Linked DNA regions of Pseudoduganella dura. The protein of the gene in region 2 interacts with the protein of the main gene of each other region in a pairwise test. Links are inferred from orthologs where the notes say so. Each region holds a gene or a part of one and is shown on either strand. Other genes may lie near its edges.

Region 1 (9,911 bases), 2.7 Mb from region 2 along the record:
GAACGTTGCACGATATGCGCCGCCATCAGGTCTGCACCAGCTTGCGGTGGCGCTGCACGCTCATCAGGATGCCGGACACGATCCCCAGCGTCAGCAAGGCGGTGCCGCCATAGCTCATGAACGGCAGCGGCACGCCCACCACGGGCAGGATGCCGCTCACCATTCCCATGTTCACGAATGCATAGGTAAAGAAGATCATCGTCATCGCTCCCGCCAGCAGGCGAGTGAAGAAATTCGGGGCGCTCGCGGCGATCATCATGCCACGGCCGATCAGCAACAGGTACAGCAGCATCAGGAACAGGTTACCCATCAGCCCGAATTCCTCCGAGTACACGGAGAAAATGAAGTCGGTCGTGCGTTCCGGGATGAACTCGAGGTGGGTCTGCGTGCCCTTGGTCCAGCCCTTGCCCGCGAGGCCGCCGGAACCGATCGCGATCGTCGACTGGATGATGTGGAAGCCCTTGCCCAGCGGGTCGGCGGTGGGATCGATGAGCGTCATCACCCGCTCGCGCTGGTAGTCGTGCATCATCGACCAGGCCACCGGCATGAAGCAGGCGCCGGCCACCACCAGCGCCAGCATGGCCCGCCAGGGCAGTCCGGCCAGGTAGATTACCGCGAAGCCCGCGGCCACCACCAGCAGCGACGTGCCCAGGTCCGGCTGCCGCATTATCAGCCCCACCGGCACCATCAGCAGCAGCGCGCCGACCAGGTAGGAATGCCAGCGCAGGTGGCCCTGCTGGTTCTGGAAATACCAGGCCAGCATCAGCGGCACGGCGATCTTGGCCAGTTCGGAGGGCTGGATGTCGATGATGCCGATGTGCAGCCAGCGCCGCGCGCCCAGCTTGATCGTGCCGAACAGCGCCACCGCCACCAGCAGCAGTACGGTCACGCCATAGGCCGGCACGGCGATGCGCATCATGTTCTGCGGCGACACGTTCGCCGTGATCCACATCACCAGCACGCACATCGCGATGTTGCGCAGCTGGTCTTCGATCTTGCCAGGAATGCCCAGGCTGGCCGAGTACAGCGTGACCAGGCTGGTCGTCAGCAGCAATGCCAGCAGCAGCAGCAGCGGCGGATCGAATACGGCCACATAGGGTTTCAGGCGCCGCCACAGCGAGCGTCGTTCATTGATGCGCATGTTATTCCCTGTTCCTTGGCGGGACGGCCGCCGGTTGCGGCGCCGGCCGGGCAGGCGCCGGCACGGGCTGCCGCGCAGCCGCCGGCGGGGTCGCGGCCGGGGCCGCGCCAGAGGCCGGCCGTACCGGCATCAGTCCCAGCGATGGCGGCGCGGCGGCCGGCTTGCGCGCGGCGTTCGGCGCGGCGGCCTGCCCGGCCACGGCCTGCTGCGCCGCCAGTTCTTCCCGCGCCAGCGCCGCCTCTTCCTCGGCGATCGGGCCCTCGATGGGCTCGATCAGCTCGGCGTCTTCCTTCGGCACCCTGGCCGTGTTCTTCTCGGTCGGCAGCTTGCCGAGGATGTAGTAGTCGAGCACCTTGCGCGCGATCGGCGCCGCCACGGCGCCGCCGAAGCCGGCGTTCTCGACCACCATCGCGATCGCGATGCGCGGCTTGTCGGCCGGCGCGAACGCGGTGAACAGCGCATTGTCGCGCAGGCGCTCGGCCAGGTTCTTGGCGTTGTACTTTTCATTGGCGCGGATGCCCACGACCTGCGCGGTACCGGTCTTGCCGCCCACCGTATAGCCCACATTGGCAAAGGCGCGGGTCGCGGTGCCGCCCTGCTCGCTTACCACGCCCACCATCGCATCCTTGATGAGGTCGATGTTCTGCTGCTTCAGCGGAATACGATAGCTTTCCTTCGGCACCGTCAGCGTGCGCGCGCGCGTACCGCCATCCTCGACGATCTTCACCAGGTGCGGCTTCATCACCACGCCGTTGTTGGCCAGGTTCGCCACCGCGTGGGCGATCTGCAACGGGGTGTAGGAGTTGTAGCCGGAACCGTTCGATACCGAGATCGTGTCGCCGCCCACCCAGCGGCCGGCCGCCGGGTTCTTCTTGTAGCGCGCCTGCTTCCATTCGCGCGACGGCAGCACGCCCGTCTTCTCGTTTTCCAGGTCGATGCCGGTGCGCTGGCCGAAGCCGAACGGCTTCATGAAATCGTGGATCGCGTCGATGCCCATGTCGCGGCCCAGCTGGTAGTAGTAGGTATTGCACGAGACCACGATCGACTTGCGCAGGTCCACCGTGCCATGCCCGCCCGGCACGTCGTCGCGGAACTTGTGGGTGCCGAGGTACATGAAACCCGGATCGAAGATCGCCTGCGACGGGGTGCGCTTGCCCAGCTCCAGCGCCGCCAGCGCCATGAACGGCTTGAAGGTGGAACCGGGCGCATAGGTGCCGGATAGGGGCCGGTTCACCATGGGCCGGTCGAGCGACGTGTTCAGTTCGTTCCAGCTCTGGCTATCGATGCCGTCCACGAACAGGTTCGGGTCGTAGCCGGGGCGCGACACGTAGGCCAGCACGTCGCCGGTGGCCGGTTCGATCGCCACCAGCGCGCCGCGCCATTCACCGAACGCTTCCTCGGCCACCTTCTGCAATTCGATGTCGATCGACAGGATCAGGTTGCTGCCGGAGGTCGGCGGCGTGCGCGACAGCGTGCGGATCGCCCGGCCGCCGGCCGAGACTTCCACCTCCTCGTAGCCGGTGATGCCGTGCAGCTGCTTTTCATAGCTCTTTTCCAGGCCTTCCTTGCCGATGTAATCGGTGCCGTTGTAGTTGGCCGCATCCTCGCGTTCCTCGATCGCCCTGGCTTCCTTCTGGTTGATGCGGCCGATAAAGCCGATCACGTGCGACGCCGTTTCGCCCAGCGGATAGTTGCGGAACAGGCGCGCCTGCACCTCGACACCGGGATAGCGGAAGCGGTTGGCGGTGAAGCGGGCCACCTCCTCGTCAGACAGCCGGGTGCGCAACGGAACGCTGGCGAAGTTCTTCGACTCGTCCATCAGCTTCTTGAAGCGGCGGCGGTCCTTCGGGGTCACTTCCACGATCAGGGCCAGCGCATCGATCATCTCCTCGAGCGGGATGCGCAGCTTGGAAGGCGTGATCTCGAGCGTGTAAGCCGAGTAGTTGCGCGCCAGGACGACACCGTTGCGGTCCAGGATCAGGCCGCGGTTCGGCTGGATCGGCACCACCGCGATGCGGTTGTCCTCGGCCTGCGCCATGTAGTCGTTGTGCCGGATCACCTGCAGCCACACGAGCCGCGCCAGCAGCAGGGCGAAGCAGACGAACACGAGGAGGCCGAGCGCCGTCAGCCGCACCCGGAACAGGTGCAGTTCGCGTTCGTTGTTCTTCAGCTCAGTCATCGTTGCAGGGTCAGATCGGACGGGTATGGTCTTTGTCGACCGCGCGCCGCTGCGGTGCCAGCAGCAGCATCGTGATCAGCGGCCACAGCAGCGCCGACACGAAGCTTTCGACGAAATAGAACCAGCCGGGGAACTTGCCCGATACCAGGAAGCGCACCAGCAACTGCACGGCCTGCGCCAGCAGCAGCAGCGGCAGCACGTGCATCGCCTGTACACTGATGCGGAACCACAGCACGCGCCGGTGCATCATGATCGCGCAATAGGACAGCAGGGTGTAGGCCAGCGCGTTCTCGCCCAGCAGCGTGGCATCGTGCACGTCCATCAGCAGGCCGAGGCAGAACGCGGTGCCGATGCCGACCCGGCGCGGCTGGTGCACGCCCCAGAACACCAGCACCAGCGCCACGAAATCCGGCGCGGCAATGAACTGGCCCCATGGCATCAGGTTGAGCAGGAATGCCGCGATCAGGCTGATCGCGATGAAGATCGGGCTGACGGGCAGCAGGATGTACTGCGGACGGTTCATCGGGTTTCCCTCGCTGCGGCCGGGATATTGGAGCCGGCGGCGGCCGGCGCGGTTGTTCGCGGCGGGTTGGCGGCCGGCGCGGCGGCGGGCGGCGTGGACGGTGCCGGCGCGGCCGTGCGCGCCGGCGCCTGTGCGGCGGCTGGAGTAGTAGTCGGAGCAGCGGCCAGGGGCTGCGGCGGGGCTGCCGGGCGCAGGCCGGGCACCGTGGCCGGGGCCGGCAATGCCGGCGCATTCGCCGGCGCCACGGCCGCTGCCGCCGCCGTCGGCGCCGGCACCGCGGCGGTATCGGCCGCCTTTTTCTTCTTCACGGGCTTGGACGTATCTTCTTCCACCGGCCGCGGCGGAATTTCCGGCGGCGACATCAGGACCAGCAGTTGCGTATTGCGCTCGATGCCAGCCAGCGGCTGGCACACCACGCGCCCGAACATGCCGTTCGCGCTGTTTTCCACCTGCGTGACGCGCGCCACCGCCAGTCCGGCCGGGTAGACGCCATCGATACCGGAAGTGATCAGGATGTCGCCGACGACCACGTCGGCGTTCGGTGCCATGAAGCGCAGGTCGAGGTTGCCCGACTGGCCGCGGCCGTAAGCCACGCTGCGCAGGCCGTTGCGGAGCACCTGCACGGGAATCGCCTGCTCCTTGTCGGTCAGCAGCGTGACTTCGGAGGTGAACGGAAACACGCGCGTGACCTGGCCGACCACGCCCTGGTTGTCGATCACCGGCAGCCCGGCCGTCACGCCTTGTTGCGTGCCGCGGTTCAGGATCACCTTGCGGGTGAAGACATCGCGCGCGTCGTACAGGATCTCGGCCAGCATCGTCTTGCCCGGCACTTTTTCCTGCGCTTCGAGCAGCTTGCGCAGCTGCGCGTTCTCGGCCTGCGCGAGCTGCGCCTGCTGCAGCGTCTGCGCCATGGCGATCTGCTGGGTCTTGAGTTCGCGCACCTGTTTTTCCAGCCCGGACAGCGTGGAGAAATAGGTGCCCACGCCCGCCAGCGCATCGCGCGGCAGCATGGCCACCACCTGCAGCGGGTACAGCACGGTGCCGACGACCTGGCGCACCACGGTCAGCGCGCCCACGCGTGAGTCGAACAGCAGCAACGCGATCGAAATGCACGCGCAAATCATCATCTTGGCGCGCGCTGACGCCCCTTGCTTGAAGAGTGGCGGCGGACTGTATTCCATAAATCCTGAAAGGACGTGAGCGGCCGCGGTGAGCCCAATATGGGCGGCGCGGCCGCTCGGGTATTGCTAACGCCTGGCAGCGGTCACCCGCGAGAGTCGACCGGTCCCACGTTCGTGGCAGCGATCACTCGTATGAGAAGATCGATCCCAGCTGGTCCATGCGCTCGAGCGCCATGCCGGAACCGCGCACCACGCAGGTCAGCGGGTCTTCGGCCACCAGCACCGGCAGCCCGGTCTCTTCCATCAGCAGGCGATCCAGGTCGCGCAGCAGCGCGCCGCCGCCGGTGAGCATCATGCCTTTCTCGGCGATGTCCGCGCCCAGTTCCGGCGGTGTCTGCTCCAGCGCGTTCTTCACCGCCGACACGATATTGTTCAGCGGATCTGTCAGCGCTTCCAGGATCTCGTTCGACGAGATCGTGAACGAACGGGGAATGCCTTCGGACAGGTTGCGGCCCTTGACTTCCATTTCCTTCACTTCGGAGCCGGGGAACGCGGAGCCGATCGCCTTCTTGATCGCCTCGGCCGTCTGTTCGCCGATCAGCATGCCGTAGTTGCGGCGGATGTAGTTGACGATCGCCTCGTCGAACTTGTCGCCGCCCACGCGTACCGAACCCTTGTAGACCATGCCGCCCAGCGAGATGATACCCACCTCGGTGGTGCCGCCGCCGATGTCGACGACCATCGAGCCGGTGGCATCGGAGACCGGCAGGCCGGCGCCGATCGCGGCGGCCATCGGCTCTTCGATCAGGTAGACCTGCGAAGCGCCGGCGCCCAGCGCCGATTCGCGGATCGCGCGGCGTTCCACTTGGGTGGAACCGCACGGTACGCAGATGATGATGCGCGGGGAGGGACGGAAGAACTTCGAGTCGTGCACCATGCGGATGAACTGCTTGAGCATCTGCTCGGTCACGGTGAAGTCGGCGATCACGCCATCCTTCATCGGGCGGATCGCCTCGATGTTGCCGGGCACCTTGCCCAGCATCTGCTTGGCTTCCTTGCCTACCGCCTGGATCGTTTTCTTGCCATTCGGGCCGCCTTCCTGGCGGATCGCAACCACCGAGGGTTCATCGAGCACGATGCCGGAACCGCGGACGTAAATAAGGGTATTTGCCGTGCCGAGGTCAATGGCCAGATCGGACGAGATGTACCTGCGTAAAAAACCAAACATGAGTATCCTGTAGCGCTGCCCGCGCGTGGGCGATTGTCGAATTGTCCTGTGCTGCTTGTCCTGTGCTGCATACCTGCGATATGGAGCATAGATACGGAGCGTAATGCGGTGCCCTGGGAGCGGGGTCCTGCCGGACGCGGCGGCCACCGGGATGCCGGCAACGCATCAACCCGGCATTCTACCTTATAATTCACGGGCTATTTGCCCTCAATCCACTCAAATGTGCGGACCCCGAAGCCGGTGTTTATGCAGGTTTGCCGGGGTTTTAGGGCCGAAATGGCCGATCTTACAAAAGTCTTATCGAAACCCCCAGTATTTATATCTCGCGCTCCGCGCGCCCCGAAAATGGCCCTGACACCCACCGACGTAAACCGTATTGCCAAGCTGGCACAACTGGAATTGGACGAGCAGCATTCCGCGGCGATGCTGGACAAGCTCAATGGCATCTTCGCGCTGGCCGAGCAGATGCGGGCCGTGGATACCGAAGGCGTGCCCCCGCTGGCGCACCCGCTGGCCGCGCACATGCAGGTTGCCCTGCGCCTGCGCGAAGACGTGCCCACCGAACCGAACCGCCGCGACGAATACCAGCAGGTGGCGCCGAAGACCGAGGACGGCCTGTACCTGGTGCCGAAGGTGATCGACTAATTCATTCATCCCGCCGCAGCCTGGCGGGACCGCAGAAAAAACCATGATCCATACCAAGACCCTCAAAGAACTGTCCGCGCTGCTGCAGTCGAAAGAGATTTCCGCCACCGAGCTGGCGACGCATTACCTCGACCGTATCGAGGCCAGCGACCTGAACGCCTTCCTGCACGTCGACCGCCAGCTCACGCTGGCCCAGGCCGCGGACGCGGATGCCCGCATCGCCGCCGGCAACGCCCATGCGCTGACCGGGGTGCCGGTCGCGCACAAGGATATCTTCGTCACGCGCGGCTGGCGCTCGACCGCCGGCTCGAAAATGCTGGTTGATTACGTAAGCCCGTTCGATGCCACCGTGGTCGAGAAACTGCATGCCACGGGCATGGTACACCTGGGCAAACTCAATTGCGACGAGTTCGCGATGGGTTCGTCGAACGAGAATTCGGCCTTCGGCGCCGTGAAGAATCCATGGGACACCAGCGCGGTGCCGGGCGGCTCGTCCGGCGGTTCGGCCGCCGCCATCGCCGCGCGCCTGGCGCCGGCCGTGACCGGCACCGACACGGGCGGCTCGATCCGCCAGCCCGCCTCGTTCTGCGGCATCACCGGCATCAAGCCCACCTACGGCCGCGTGTCGCGCTTCGGCATGATCGCGTTCGCCTCGTCGCTGGACCAGGGCGGCCCGATGGCGCAGACCGCCGAGGACTGCGCGCTGCTGCTGTCGGCCATGGCCGGCTACGACGAGCGCGACTCCACCAGCCTGACGCCGGAACAGGGCGGCGTGCACGAGGATTTCTCGCGCAACCTGAACGAACCGCTCGATGGACTGCGCATCGGCGTGCCGAAGGAGTATTTCGGCGAAGGCCTGTCGGCGGACGTGGAATCGGCCGTGCGCGCCGCGCTGGACCAGTTCGTGAAGCTGGGCGCCACGCTGGTCGACATCTCGCTGCCGAACACCGCGCTGTCGATCCCCGCCTACTACATGATCGCGCCGGCCGAGGCATCGTCGAACCTGTCGCGCTTCGACGGCGTGCGCTACGGCTTCCGCGCCGAGGGCTACAAGGACCTGCAGGACATGTACCGGAAAACGCGCGCGCAGGGCTTCGGCCCCGAAGTACAGCGCCGCATCATGGTGGGCACCTACGTGCTGTGCCATGGCTATTACGATGCCTACTACGTCAAGGCGCAGAAGATCCGCCGCCTGATCGCCGACGATTTCGCGAAAGTGCTGAGCGGCCCGGATGCCGTGTGCGACGTGATCATGGGCCCGGTGGCCCCGACCGTGGCCTGGGACCTGGGCTCGAAGGCGGACGACCCGGTGGCGAACTACCTGGCCGACATCTTCACGCTGTCGACCAGCCTGGCCGGCCTGCCCGGCATGTCGATCCCGGCCGGCTTCGGCCAGGGCGACAAGAACGCCAGCCGCCCGGTGGGCCTGCAGATCATCGGCAATTACTTCGCCGAGGCGAAGCTGCTCAACATCGCCCACCAGTTCCAGCAGGCGACCGACTGGCACACGCGCGCTCCGGCCGGTGTCTGACCGCATCCAAGAGATCACAAGGAAACTAGTTATGGAATGGGAAGTCGTCATCGGTCTCGAGAACCACGTGCAGCTCACGACCGATTCGAAAATCTTCAGCGGCTCGCCGACGGCGTTCGGCGCCGCGCCGAACACGCAGGCCAGCCCGGTGGACCTGGCGCTGCCGGGCGTGCTGCCGGTGATGAACAAGCAGGCCGTGGACCGGGCGATCCGCCTCGGCCTGGCCGTGGGCGCGAAAATCGCGCCGCAATCGATCTTCGCGCGCAAGAACTATTTTTATCCCGACCTGCCGAAGGGTTACCAGATCAGCCAGATGGACGACCCGGTCGTGCAGGGCGGCTCGCTGACGTTCGGCTTTGAAAAGGACGGCAAGTTCGTCACCAAGACCGTGAACCTGACGCGCGCCCACCTTGAAGAGGACGCCGGCAAGTCGCTGCACGAGGATTACCACGGCATGTCCGGCATCGACCTGAACCGCGCCGGCACGCCGCTGCTGGAGATCGTGTCCGAACCGGAGATCCGCTCGGCGCAGGAAGCGGTGGCGTATGCGAAGGCGCTGCACGGCCTGGTGATGTGGCTGGGCGTTTGCGACGGCAACATGCAGGAAGGCTCGTTCCGCTGCGACGTCAACGTTTCCGTGCGGCCGAAAGGACAAACGGAATTCGGCACGCGCTGCGAGATCAAGAACCTGAACTCTTTCCGTTTCATCGAGGAAGCCGTGAACGTGGAAGTGCGCCGCCAGATCGAACTGATCGAGGATGGCGGCAAGGTGGTGCAGGCCACGCGCCTGTACGACCCGGATCGCAAGGAAACACGCGAGATGCGCAGCAAGGAAGACGCGCAGGATTACCGCTACTTCCCCGACCCGGACCTGCCGCCGCTGGCGATCTCCGAGGAATGGATCGAGCGCGTGAAGGCATCGATGCCGGAACTGCCGGCCGTGATGCGCGAGCGCTTCGTGAACGAGTACAAGCTGCCGGAATACGATTCGCTGGTGCTCACGTCGTCCAAGGCGATGGCCACGTACTTCGAAGCCGTGGTGGCGGCAGCGGGCCGGGAGAACGCCAAGGCGGCCGCCAACTGGCTGATGGGCGACGTGTCGTCCACGCTGAACCGCAACGATGTCGATATCGCGGATGCCCCGGTGAAACCGGCGCAACTGGCCGGCATGCTCAAGCGCATCGCCGACGGCACGATCTCGAACAAGGCGGCCAAGGAAGTCTTCCAGGCATTGTGGGAAGCGAACTCGGACGACGCGAGCCTGGTCGATGCCATCATCAAGGACAAGGACCTGGGACAGGTCTCGGATACCGGCGCGCTGGAAGCCATCGTCGACGAAGTGCTCGCGAACAACGCCAAGTCGGTCGAGCAATATCGCGCCGGCAAGGAAGCGGCGATCAACGCGCTGATCGGCCAGGCGATGAAGGCATCCAAGGGCAAGGCCAATCCAGCCCAACTGACCGAGCTGCTGAAGGCCAAGCTGGCGGGTTGAGCGGTACGCCAGACCCTGCAAAAAAGGCGCCGCGGCGCCTTTTTTGCTATC
Region 2 (9,905 bases):
ACGGCCGCGTCGTTGCTGGACGATGCGCCGCTCGATATCGCCACGCCATCCGGCCTGTACGCGCCGCGGAACTACGAGCACGACTTCAAGGGGCACGTGACGGCGCGGGCCAGCCTGGCCGGGTCGCTGAACGTGCCCGCGGTGCGCACGCTGATGCTGGCCGGGCTGGACCGCTTCGCCGAACGCCTGCATGCGCTGGGTTTCGCGAGCCTGACGGAGCAGGCCGATTTCTACGGGCCGTCGCTGGCGCTGGGCTCGGCCGATGTCAGCCTGCTGGAACTTGCCAATGCCTACCGCGCGCTGGCGAACGGCGGCGTGGCCGGCAGCCCCACGCTGCTGCCGCGGGCGCGGCCGGAACCGGGGCGGCGCGTGTTCGATGCGGGCGCGGCGTTCATCGTCGGCGATATCCTGGCCGACCGCGCCGCGCGGGCGGCCACCTTCGGCCTGAAGAACGAACTGGCCGCGCCGTACTGGGCCGCCGTCAAGACGGGCACCAGCAAGGACATGCGCGACAACTGGTGCATCGGGTTCACCGGGCGCCACACGGTCGGCGTGTGGGTCGGCAATTTCGATGGCAGCGCGATGTGGGACGTGTCCGGCGTGACCGGCGCCGCTCCCGTGTGGCGCGAGGTGATGGATTACCTGAACCGCCACGGGCCGGGCCGTGCGCCGGCCGCGCCCGCAGGTGTAGTACGGCGCACGGTGACGTGGGAGCCGGCGCTCGAATCACCGCGCCCCGAATGGTTCCTGAAGGGTACGGAGACCACGCGCGTCGCGCTGCTGCCGGAAGGACGGCGCACGCCGAAGATCGTGTATCCCGTCGGCGACACGGTCCTTGCTGTCGACCCGGATATACCGGCAGGCCGGCAACGCGTGTTTTTCCTCGCCCACGGCCCGCAGGGCTTGCGCTGGCAGCTCGACGGCGAGCCGCTCGGCACCGCCGGTGCCCATGCCGGCTGGCAACCCGTGCCGGGGAAGCACGAACTGGTGCTGCTGGACGGCGCGGGCGGCGAACTGGACCGCGTGACCTTTACCGTGCGCGGCGGCGGGTGACGGCGCGCAACCCCAGCAGCAACAGGCCGGCACCGAGCAGCGCGCCGGCGGACGGTTCCGGGACCGGCATGATCCGCGTCACATTCGACTGCGCCTGGAAATAGACCGACATCGCGCGGTCTTCGGCACTGCCGTTGGCGAATGCCAGCATGAAATCCTCGTCGATGACCATCCGGTCCGGCCAGTCGGCAAAGGACAGGCTCTGGCGGATGAACTGGGTGAATGTATAGCCGTGCTCGTCGACGATGCCGACATGGGCCATGCTGGTGGCCTCGTAGTATTCGTCCGGTGTACCGTCCCGCGCCGCCAGCGCCGACAAATGGCCGCCGATCGTCAGCACCGTGTGGGGGCGCAGGATGAAATGCACGGCCTGGTTGGCGGTGGCGCCGGCCGTGCCGTAGCTGCCGAGGCTGGCATCGCCCGCCGCGGCCGACGCGACATCGGCCAGGGCGCCGCTGGTGCGCGCCGCCACCGTCGCACCCCCGAAGTCCAGCTGCACCGTGCCCGGCATCGACGGATCGGGATAGCCGGCCGCGTAATAGTCCGTGGTGCCCGCGTACAGGTAGGCGAACAGGGAGGGCTCGACCGACCGGATGTCGTAGCCGGCCGCCGCGCCATCCCGCGGCGTCAGGTCGAGCACGCCGAAGCGGACATCGGTGATGGCCGCGGCAGCCGTGCCGCCGGCCGTTGCATCAAACGAGCCCAGCAAAAGAAACAGCGATGTCATCGCGGCAAAGAACGGGCGTGAATTTACAGCCATGAAGCCTCCATGCGGTAGGGGAAGATTAAGGAAGGCTCAAGCGCGCGTTCGAGTGCCCGCATCATACGAACTGATCAGCTCGCTTCCGTTGACTTCGCCCACGATTCACGGCGGAACTTTTCGACCTCCGCGTGCGCGTAGCAGGATCGCCACGAATCTGTTGCCAAACCACCCGGGGACAGTCCCCGATTTTTTACAACACATGTTGTTGCTAAAATTCGGGGACTGTCACCGTTGTGAAAATGTTACGGGCATGGACGTAAAAAAGCCGGCGCGGGGCCGGCTTTCGAGGGAGCGCGAAAGGGTTAGTCGCGGTCGCCGCTGGTGAAGCCCAGGATCGACAGCAGGCTGGTGAAGATGTTGTACACGTCCAGGTACAACGCCAGCGTCGCGCTGATGTAGTTGGTTTCGCCGCCGTTGACGATGCGTTGCACGTCATACAGGATGAAGGCGGAGAAGATGCCGATGGCCAGCACCGAGATCGTCAGCGACAGGGCAGGGATGGCGAAGAAGATGTTCGCCAGCGATGCCAGGATGATCAGCACCAGGCCGATCATCGCGAACTTGGCCACGCCGGAGAAATCGCGCTTCGACACGGTGGCGATGCTGGCCAGCACGGCGAAGATTGCCGCGGTACCGCTCGCCGCGAGCATGATCAGCGTGCCGCCGTTGGCGAACGTCATCGTGCGCATCAGCAGCGGCGTCAGCATCAGGCCCATGAAGAACGTGAAGCCGAGCAGCAGGGCGACGCCCATGCCGCTGTGCTTGTTCTTCTCGATCGCCCACATGAACCCGAACGCAATGCCCAGGAACAGCAGCGCGCCGAGGAAGCCGCCCGGCATCGGAATGCCGAACGTCATGCCGGCGGCCGCGCCGAGCACGGTCGGGATCATCGATAGTGACAGCAGCCAGTAAGTGTTGCGCAGCACGCTGTTGCGGGTGACCTCTCGTCGACCCGCGTGGTCATACATCTTTTCCAAATTTGCCATTGTTGTACTCCTGGTTGTCGGTACGGTGTACCCTTGCCAAAGCTTAGCACTCGTGGTGCCGAAAAGGGCTTAAGCCCGCCGGGATGGTCTGTTGTCTTGCTATGTGCTCTTGAAATCCGTCAAAAACCGCCCACTTGCCTGCGAACGGCTGGGCTTCCCAGCCAATACCGCTCGCCCTGATGCGATTTTCGGGGTTTCGCCGCGGCTATCTGCCGCTTGTAACGCCATCTTCCGCCCCAACACGCATAGTATATGGGGTGTTCTATGCTAAAATCAAAGGTTGATCGAGAAATCAATTCTGTTTTAACCCTTTCTTTTTACTGGAGTTTTTCATAATGGCAATCGAACGCACCCTGTCCATCATCAAACCGGACGCAGTCGCGAAGAACGTCATCGGCCAGATCTATAGCCGTTTCGAAGGTGCAGGCCTGAAAATCGTGGCTGCCCGCATGACCCAACTGTCGCGCGCCGAAGCCGAAGGCTTCTACGCCGTGCACGCTGCCCGTCCGTTCTTCAAGGACCTGGTCGATTTCATGGTTTCCGGCCCGGTGATGATCACCGTCCTGGAAGGCGAAAACGCCATTGCCGCGCACCGCGACCTGATGGGCGCAACCGATCCGAAGAAAGCTGAAAAAGGCACGATCCGCGCCGATTTCGCCGATTCCATCGATGCCAACGCCGTTCACGGTTCGGATGCTGCCGAAACCGCCGCCACGGAAATCGCATACTACTTCCCGGCACTGAACGTGTACTCCCGTTAATCGAACAGATTGACGGTGCTTTCGCACTAAAGTAGCAACCAGAGCTGTACCGCCTGGCGCCCCGGCATGTCCGGGGCGAAGGCGTTTTGAAACAAGCGTTTTGATACAAGATTAGGCAAGCTTATGGAAACGACCCTCACCAACCTGCTGGACCTCGATCCCGCGCAACTGATCGACTACTGCGCGCAGTTGGGTGAGAAGCCGTTCCGCGCCAAGCAGCTGCAACGCTGGATCCACCAGTTCGGCGCGTCGGACTTCGACAGCATGACCGATCTCGCCAAGTCGCTGCGCGAGAAGCTGAAGACGCGCGCCCATGTCACGGCGCCGGCGGTGATCAGCGACCATACCTCGACGGACGGCACCCGCAAGTGGCTGGTGGACGTGGGCAACGGCAATGCCGTGGAAACCGTGTTCATTCCGGAAGAAAACCGTGGCACGCTGTGCATTTCCACCCAGGCCGGCTGCGCCGTCAACTGCCGCTTCTGCTCGACGGGCAAGCAGGGCTTCAACCGCAACCTCACGGTGGCCGAGATCATCGGCCAGTTGTGGATGGCCGAATTCGAGCTGCGCCGCACGAAAGGCATCGAGCCGGGCCCGAAAGGCGAGCGCCAGATCACCAACGTGGTGATGATGGGCATGGGCGAGCCGCTGCTGAACTACGAGCCGACCGCCACCGCGCTGAAACTGATGCTGGACGATAACGCCTACGGCCTGTCGCGCCGCCGCGTCACGCTGTCCACGTCCGGCGTCGTGCCGATGATCGACAAGCTGGCGCAGGATGTGCCGGTAGCGCTCGCGGTCTCGCTGCACGCGTCCAACGACGAGCTGCGCAACGGCCTCGTGCCGCTGAACAAGAAATACCCGCTGGCCGAGCTGCTGGCTTCGTGCAAGCGCTACCTGGAATTCGCCCCGCGCGACTTCATCACGTTCGAATACTGCATGCTGGACGGTTTCAACGATACCGACGAACATGCCCGCGAACTGATCGCGCTGGTGAATCACCCGCAATACGGCATCAACTGCAAGTTCAACCTGATTCCGTTCAACCCCTTCCCGGAATCGGGCCTGACGCGCTCGAAAAATCCCCGCATCAAGGCGTTTGCCGAGATCCTGATGAATGCCGGCATCGTGACCACGATCCGCAAGACCCGGGGCGACGACATCGACGCCGCGTGCGGCCAGCTCGCCGGCGAAGTCAAGGACCGCACCCGCGTGGCCGAGCGCATGGAAAAGATGGCGGAATACAAGACCAAGTTCGGTGCCGACTTCGGCAAGATCGTGGAGATCCGTTCCTGATGCAGCCGAGCGCCCAGTGCCGCACGCGCCTGGCAGCCCTCGGCATGGCCGGGCTGCTGGTCGCGCAGTTGTCCGCCTGTACCGGCGGTCCGGCGGGCACGGCGGGCGCGAATGGCATGGGCGGCATGGGCGCCACGAGCGGCAAGGCCGAGCTGCCCACGCTGTCCGATGCCACGGCCGCGCAAAAGCGCGCCCAGATCCGCATGCAGCTGGCGGTCGGTTACTTCGAGCAGGGCCAGTTGCCGATCGCGCTCGACGAGATCAAGAAAGCGCTTGCCGCCGACCCCGACTACGCGGAAGCCTACGGCGTGCGCGCGCTGATCTACATGCGCATGGGCGAGAACGCGCTGGCCGATGATAATTTCAAGCGCGCATTGCAACTGGCGCCGAACAATCCGGACATCGCGAACAACTATGGTTCGTTCCTGTGCCAGAACGACCGCGTGGCCGAATCGTTCCGCTGGTTCGACGCGGCGCTGGCCAGCCGCCAGTATTCGTCGCCGGTGAAGGCCATGAACAATGCCGGCAGTTGCGCGCTGAAGAGCAGGAATTACGAACGGGCCGAGCAATATTTGCTGCAGGCACTGCAGCTGGCACCGGATCAGCCGTCGACCAGCGCCAACCTGGCGCGGGTCTATTACGAGCGTCGCGACTACGTGCGCGCGAACTTCTTCATTACCCGCCTGGGCAAGGTGGCCAGGGCCGACAGCCTGCCGGCAGATGTGCTGTGGCTGGCGATCAGGGTGCAGCACCGGCTCGGCGACAAGGGGGCGGAAGAAGCTTGGGCAACGCAGTTACGCCGCCACCATACCGCCTCGCCCGAGTATGCTGCGTATCAGCGTGGGGCGTTTGATGAGTGAGACAGGGGTAATAATGGATTCAGAAGGGCAGAAACAGCCGCAGAGTCAGCCGCAAGAGCGACGCCTTGGTGCCGCGCCCGGCGCAACGCTGGCCGCGCAGCGCGAGGCCATGGGCCTTTCGGTCGAGCAGATCGCGGACCAGCTGAAGCTGGCGCCGCGCCAGGTGGTGGCGCTCGAGCAGGGCGACTTCGCGTCGCTGCCGAACATGGCCGTCACGCGCGGGTTCATCCGCGCCTACGCCAAGGTGGTGCGGCTCGATCCGGCGCCGCTGGTGGCGCAGATCGAAGTGACGCCATCGGTCACTCCCAGCGAGCACACGCCGATCAGGCGCGAAAAGATCACCACCACGTTCTCGCAATCGCGCTTTCCCACGCTGGCTTCGCGCCAGTCGAAGACGAAGGTCTGGATCGTCGGCGGCCTGGTGGCGCTGGCCGTCATCGCCGGCGCCGGCGCCTGGCAGGCCGGCCTGATCTCGCCGTCCGCGCTGCGCAAGCCGGTGGCCGGCCCGGCCGGCACGGCGGCGGTCAACCCGGCCACGCCGGCTGCCCCGTCCGCCGCAGCCACGCCGGGCACCGCCGCGACCACGGCAGGCACGCCGCTGCTGTCGCCGAATGTGCCGCTGGTGTCCACGCCCGGCCAGGCACCGGTATCGCCGGAAAACACCGCGCCGCTGGTGACGACGCCGGCGCCATCCGCCACGGCCACGCCGGCTGCGACGCCTGCCGTGCCGGCGCCCGCGGGTACGGCGGCAACGCCAGTGCCGGCCGCCGCCGCGGCCCAGGGCGCGAACACGCTGACGCTGGCCTTTACGTCCGATTCGTGGGTCGAGATCCGCCGCCCCGGCGCCGCACCGCTGATTTCCCGCCTGGTCAAGGCGGGCAGCACCGAGACTTTTGAAATCGACCGCCAGTCGACGCTGATCGTCGGCAAGCCCGAGGGCGTGCAGGCCACGTTGCGCGGCCAGCCGCTGGCACTGCCGAGAGTGGCGAACGGCACCATTTCCCGCGTCCAGATCAAGTAATGAGCATGACCGAATACAATACCGCGATTCCTTCCGGCCCCGCCGCCCGCCGCCCCAGCAAGGGCGTGCTGGTCGCGCATGGCGACCGCAAGGTATGGGTCGGCGGCGACCACCCCGTCGTCGTGCAGTCGATGACCAATACCGATACCGCCGATGCCGTCGGCACCGCGATCCAGATCAAGGAGCTGGCGCGCGCCGGTTCCGAGCTGGTGCGTCTGACGGTGGACCGGCCCGAGGCGGCGCAGGCCGTGCCGTACATCCGCGACCAGCTCGACAAGATGGGCGTGGATGTGCCGCTGGTGGGCGATTTCCACTACAACGGCCACACGCTGCTGACCGAATACCCGGATTGCGCGGCCGCGCTGTCGAAATACCGCATCAATCCCGGCAACGTGGGCAAGGGCGCCAAGCGCGACACCCAGTTCGCCCAGATGATCGAAGTGGCGATCCGCCACCAGAAACCGGTGCGCATCGGCGTCAACTGGGGCTCGCTGGACCAGGCGCTGCTGGCACGCATCATGGACGAGAACGCCGTGCGCGCCAATCCGTGGAGCGCCCAGGCGGTGATGTACGAGGCGCTGATCACGTCGGCCATCGAGAACGCCCAGCGCGCCGAGGAAATCGGCCTGGGCCGCGACAAGATCGTATTGTCGTGCAAGGTCTCCGGCGTGCAGGACCTGATCGCCGTCTACCGCGAGCTGGGCAAGCGCTGCGACTACGCGCTGCACCTGGGCCTGACGGAAGCGGGCATGGGCAGCAAGGGCATCGTGGCGTCGACCGCCGCGCTGTCGGTGCTGCTGCAGGAAGGCATCGGCGACACGATCCGCATCTCGCTGACGCCGGAGCCGGGCGGCGACCGCACCAGGGAAGTCATCGTCGGTCAGGAAATCCTGCAGACGATGGGCCTGCGCAAGTTCATGCCGATGGTGATCGCGTGCCCGGGGTGCGGACGCACCACGTCGACCACGTTCCAGGAACTGGCGGACGATATCCAGACCTTCCTGCGCGAGCAGATGCCGGAATGGAAGAAGAGCCACCCGGGCGTGGAAGGGATGAACGTGGCCGTGATGGGCTGCATCGTCAACGGTCCCGGCGAATCGAAGCATGCCAACATCGGCATCAGCCTGCCGGGCACCGGCGAATCGCCGGCCGCGCCGGTGTTCGTCGACGGCCAGAAGTTCGCCACGCTGCGCGGCGACACGATCGTGCAGGAATTCCAGCAGATCGTGCTGGATTACGTGAAGAAGAATTACTCGACATCCGCCGTCGTCTGACGGCTGCAATCAAAAGAAATCAAGTCATGTCCGAAAACAAAAAAGCAGAGAAGATCACCAGCGTGAAAGGGATGCCCGACATCCTGCCCGCCGACGCCCACCTGTGGGAGATCTTCGAGAACACCGCGCAGTCGATCCTGCAAAGCTACGGCTACCAGAACATCCGCACGCCGATCGTCGAGGAAACCCGCCTGTTCGCCCGTGCGATCGGCGCCGTGACCGACATCGTCGAAAAGGAAATGTATTCGTTCGAGGATTCGATGAACGGCGACCAGCTCACGCTGCGTCCGGAAGGCACCGCCGGCGTGGTGCGCGCCGTGCTGGAACATAACCTCGTGTACGACGGCCCGAAACGCCTGTGGTACAAGGGCCAGATGTTCCGCCACGAGCGCCCGCAGCGCGGCCGCTACCGCCAGTTCCACCAGTTCGGCGCCGAGGCGGTGGGCTTTACCGGCCCGGATATCGACGCCGAGCTGATCCTGCTGTGCCGTCGCCTGTGGGACGACCTGGGCCTGCCGGACATCCGCCTGGAACTGAACTCGATCGGCGACGCCGAAGAGCGCGCGCGCCACCGCGTGGACCTGATCAAGTATCTGGAACAGCACGAGGAACTGCTCGACGCGGACGCCAAGCGCCGCCTGCACAGCAACCCGCTGCGCATCCTGGATACCAAGAACCCGGCGCTGCAGGAAATCGTCGAGGGCGCGCCGAAGCTGCTGGACTACCTGGGCGAGGAATCGCTGAAGCACTTCGAGGGCGTGAAGAACCTGCTCGACCGCAACGCCGTGCAGTACACCGTCAACCCGCGCCTGGTGCGCGGCATCGACTACTACAACCGCACCGTGTTCGAGTGGGTGACCGACGAACTGGGCTCGCAGGGCACCGTGTGCGCCGGCGGCCGCTACGATCCGCTGATCGAGCAGTTCGGCGGCAAGCCCACGCCGGCGGTCGGCTTCGCGATGGGCATCGAGCGCCTGATCGAACTGATGAAGTCGGCCGGCGAAACGGCCGCGCCGAACCAGTGCGACGTGTACCTGGTGCACCAGGGCGCGGAAGCGCAGATGCAGGCCTTCATCCTGGGCGAGCGCATCCGCGATGCCGGGCTGGACGTGATCCTGCACTGCGCCACCGCGGCCGGCGCCGGCTCGTTCAAGAGCCAGATGAAGAAGGCCGACGGCAGCGGCGCGTCGTTCGCGATCATCATCGGCGAGGACGAAGTGGCCAACAACACCGCCAGCGTGAAGGCGCTGCGCGGCGCCGAAGGCGAACAGCAGCAGGCCACCGTGGTCTTCGAGGAAGTGGTCGGCTACGTGGTCGACCAGATCATCGGCGGCAACGCATGCGGCGACGACTGCGACGAACATCACCACCATCACTGATCCCGAAGGGAAGATTCCATGGCATTCGATCACCAAGAAGAAGAACAGCTCGCCTCCCTGAAGGCGTGGTGGAGCAGGTACGGCAACGCGGCGACGTGGGTGCTGGTCGCCGGCCTGGCCGCCTATTCCGGCTGGACCGGCTGGCAGTATTACCAGCGCACGCAGTCCGTCGAGGCGTCCGCGCTGTATGACGAGCTGCAGGCGTCGGTCGGCAAGGACAACGCCAAGGTGCAGCGCGCCGCAGCCGATCTGGAAAGCCGCTACGGCCGCAGTTCGTATGCGCAGATGGCCGCGCTGGCCGCCGCGAAAAGCGCGTTCGACGCCAGCGACCTGAAAACCGCCAAGGCCAAGCTGCAGTGGGTGATCGAGCATGGCAACGACGAGTACAAGGCGATCGCGAAGATCCGCCTGGCCGGCGTGCTGCTGGATGAAAAAGCCTACGACGCGGCGCTGAAGGCGCTGGACGGCGAGGTGCCGAAGCAGTTCTCGGCTGCCGTCAGCGACCGCAAGGG

The links.
Region 1: the proteins of GJV26_RS21495 (region 2) and GJV26_RS09625 interact in binary tests that used the Escherichia coli proteins (3 or more experiments, as listed by UniProt). The link is inferred for Pseudoduganella dura from one-to-one orthologs.

The regions. Positions count from the first base shown.
Region 1 is NZ_WNWM01000002.1:2,179,269-2,189,179, forward strand. The notes cover bases 4,171-7,089. They hold GJV26_RS09625 (rod shape-determining protein), read right to left. Parts: upstream 6,193-7,089; coding sequence 5,149-6,192; downstream 4,171-5,148. Other genes in these bases: mreC (rod shape-determining protein MreC), read right to left, coding at 4,171-4,970; gatC (Asp-tRNA(Asn)/Glu-tRNA(Gln) amidotransferase subunit GatC), read left to right, coding at 6,538-6,837; gatA (Asp-tRNA(Asn)/Glu-tRNA(Gln) amidotransferase subunit GatA), read left to right, coding at 6,884-7,089. Outside these bases: GJV26_RS09600 (septal ring lytic transglycosylase RlpA family protein), read right to left, coding at 1-11; rod shape-determining protein RodA, read right to left, coding at 26-1,141; mrdA (penicillin-binding protein 2), read right to left, coding at 1,143-3,320; rod shape-determining protein MreD, read right to left, coding at 3,331-3,843; more of mreC, read right to left, coding at 3,840-4,170; more of gatA, read left to right, coding at 7,090-8,368; Asp-tRNA(Asn)/Glu-tRNA(Gln) amidotransferase subunit GatB, read left to right, coding at 8,400-9,860. UniProt on the Escherichia coli protein: Forms membrane-associated dynamic filaments that are essential for cell shape determination. Acts by regulating cell wall synthesis and cell elongation, and thus cell shape.
Region 2 is NZ_WNWM01000002.1:4,908,433-4,918,337, forward strand. What follows is about bases 4,824-7,736. They hold GJV26_RS21495 (helix-turn-helix domain-containing protein), read left to right. Parts: upstream 4,824-5,732; coding sequence 5,733-6,740; downstream 6,741-7,736. Other genes in these bases: rlmN (dual-specificity RNA methyltransferase RlmN), read left to right, coding at 4,824-4,859; pilW (type IV pilus biogenesis/stability protein PilW), read left to right, coding at 4,859-5,719; ispG (flavodoxin-dependent (E)-4-hydroxy-3-methylbut-2-enyl-diphosphate synthase), read left to right, coding at 6,746-7,736. Also shown: pbpC (penicillin-binding protein 1C), read left to right, coding at 1-1,053; GJV26_RS21470 (PEP-CTERM sorting domain-containing protein), read right to left, coding at 1,031-1,813; GJV26_RS21475 (Bax inhibitor-1/YccA family protein), read right to left, coding at 2,119-2,802; ndk (nucleoside-diphosphate kinase), read left to right, coding at 3,138-3,563; more of rlmN, read left to right, coding at 3,687-4,823; more of ispG, read left to right, coding at 7,737-8,014; hisS (histidine--tRNA ligase), read left to right, coding at 8,041-9,393; GJV26_RS21510 (YfgM family protein), read left to right, coding at 9,412-9,905.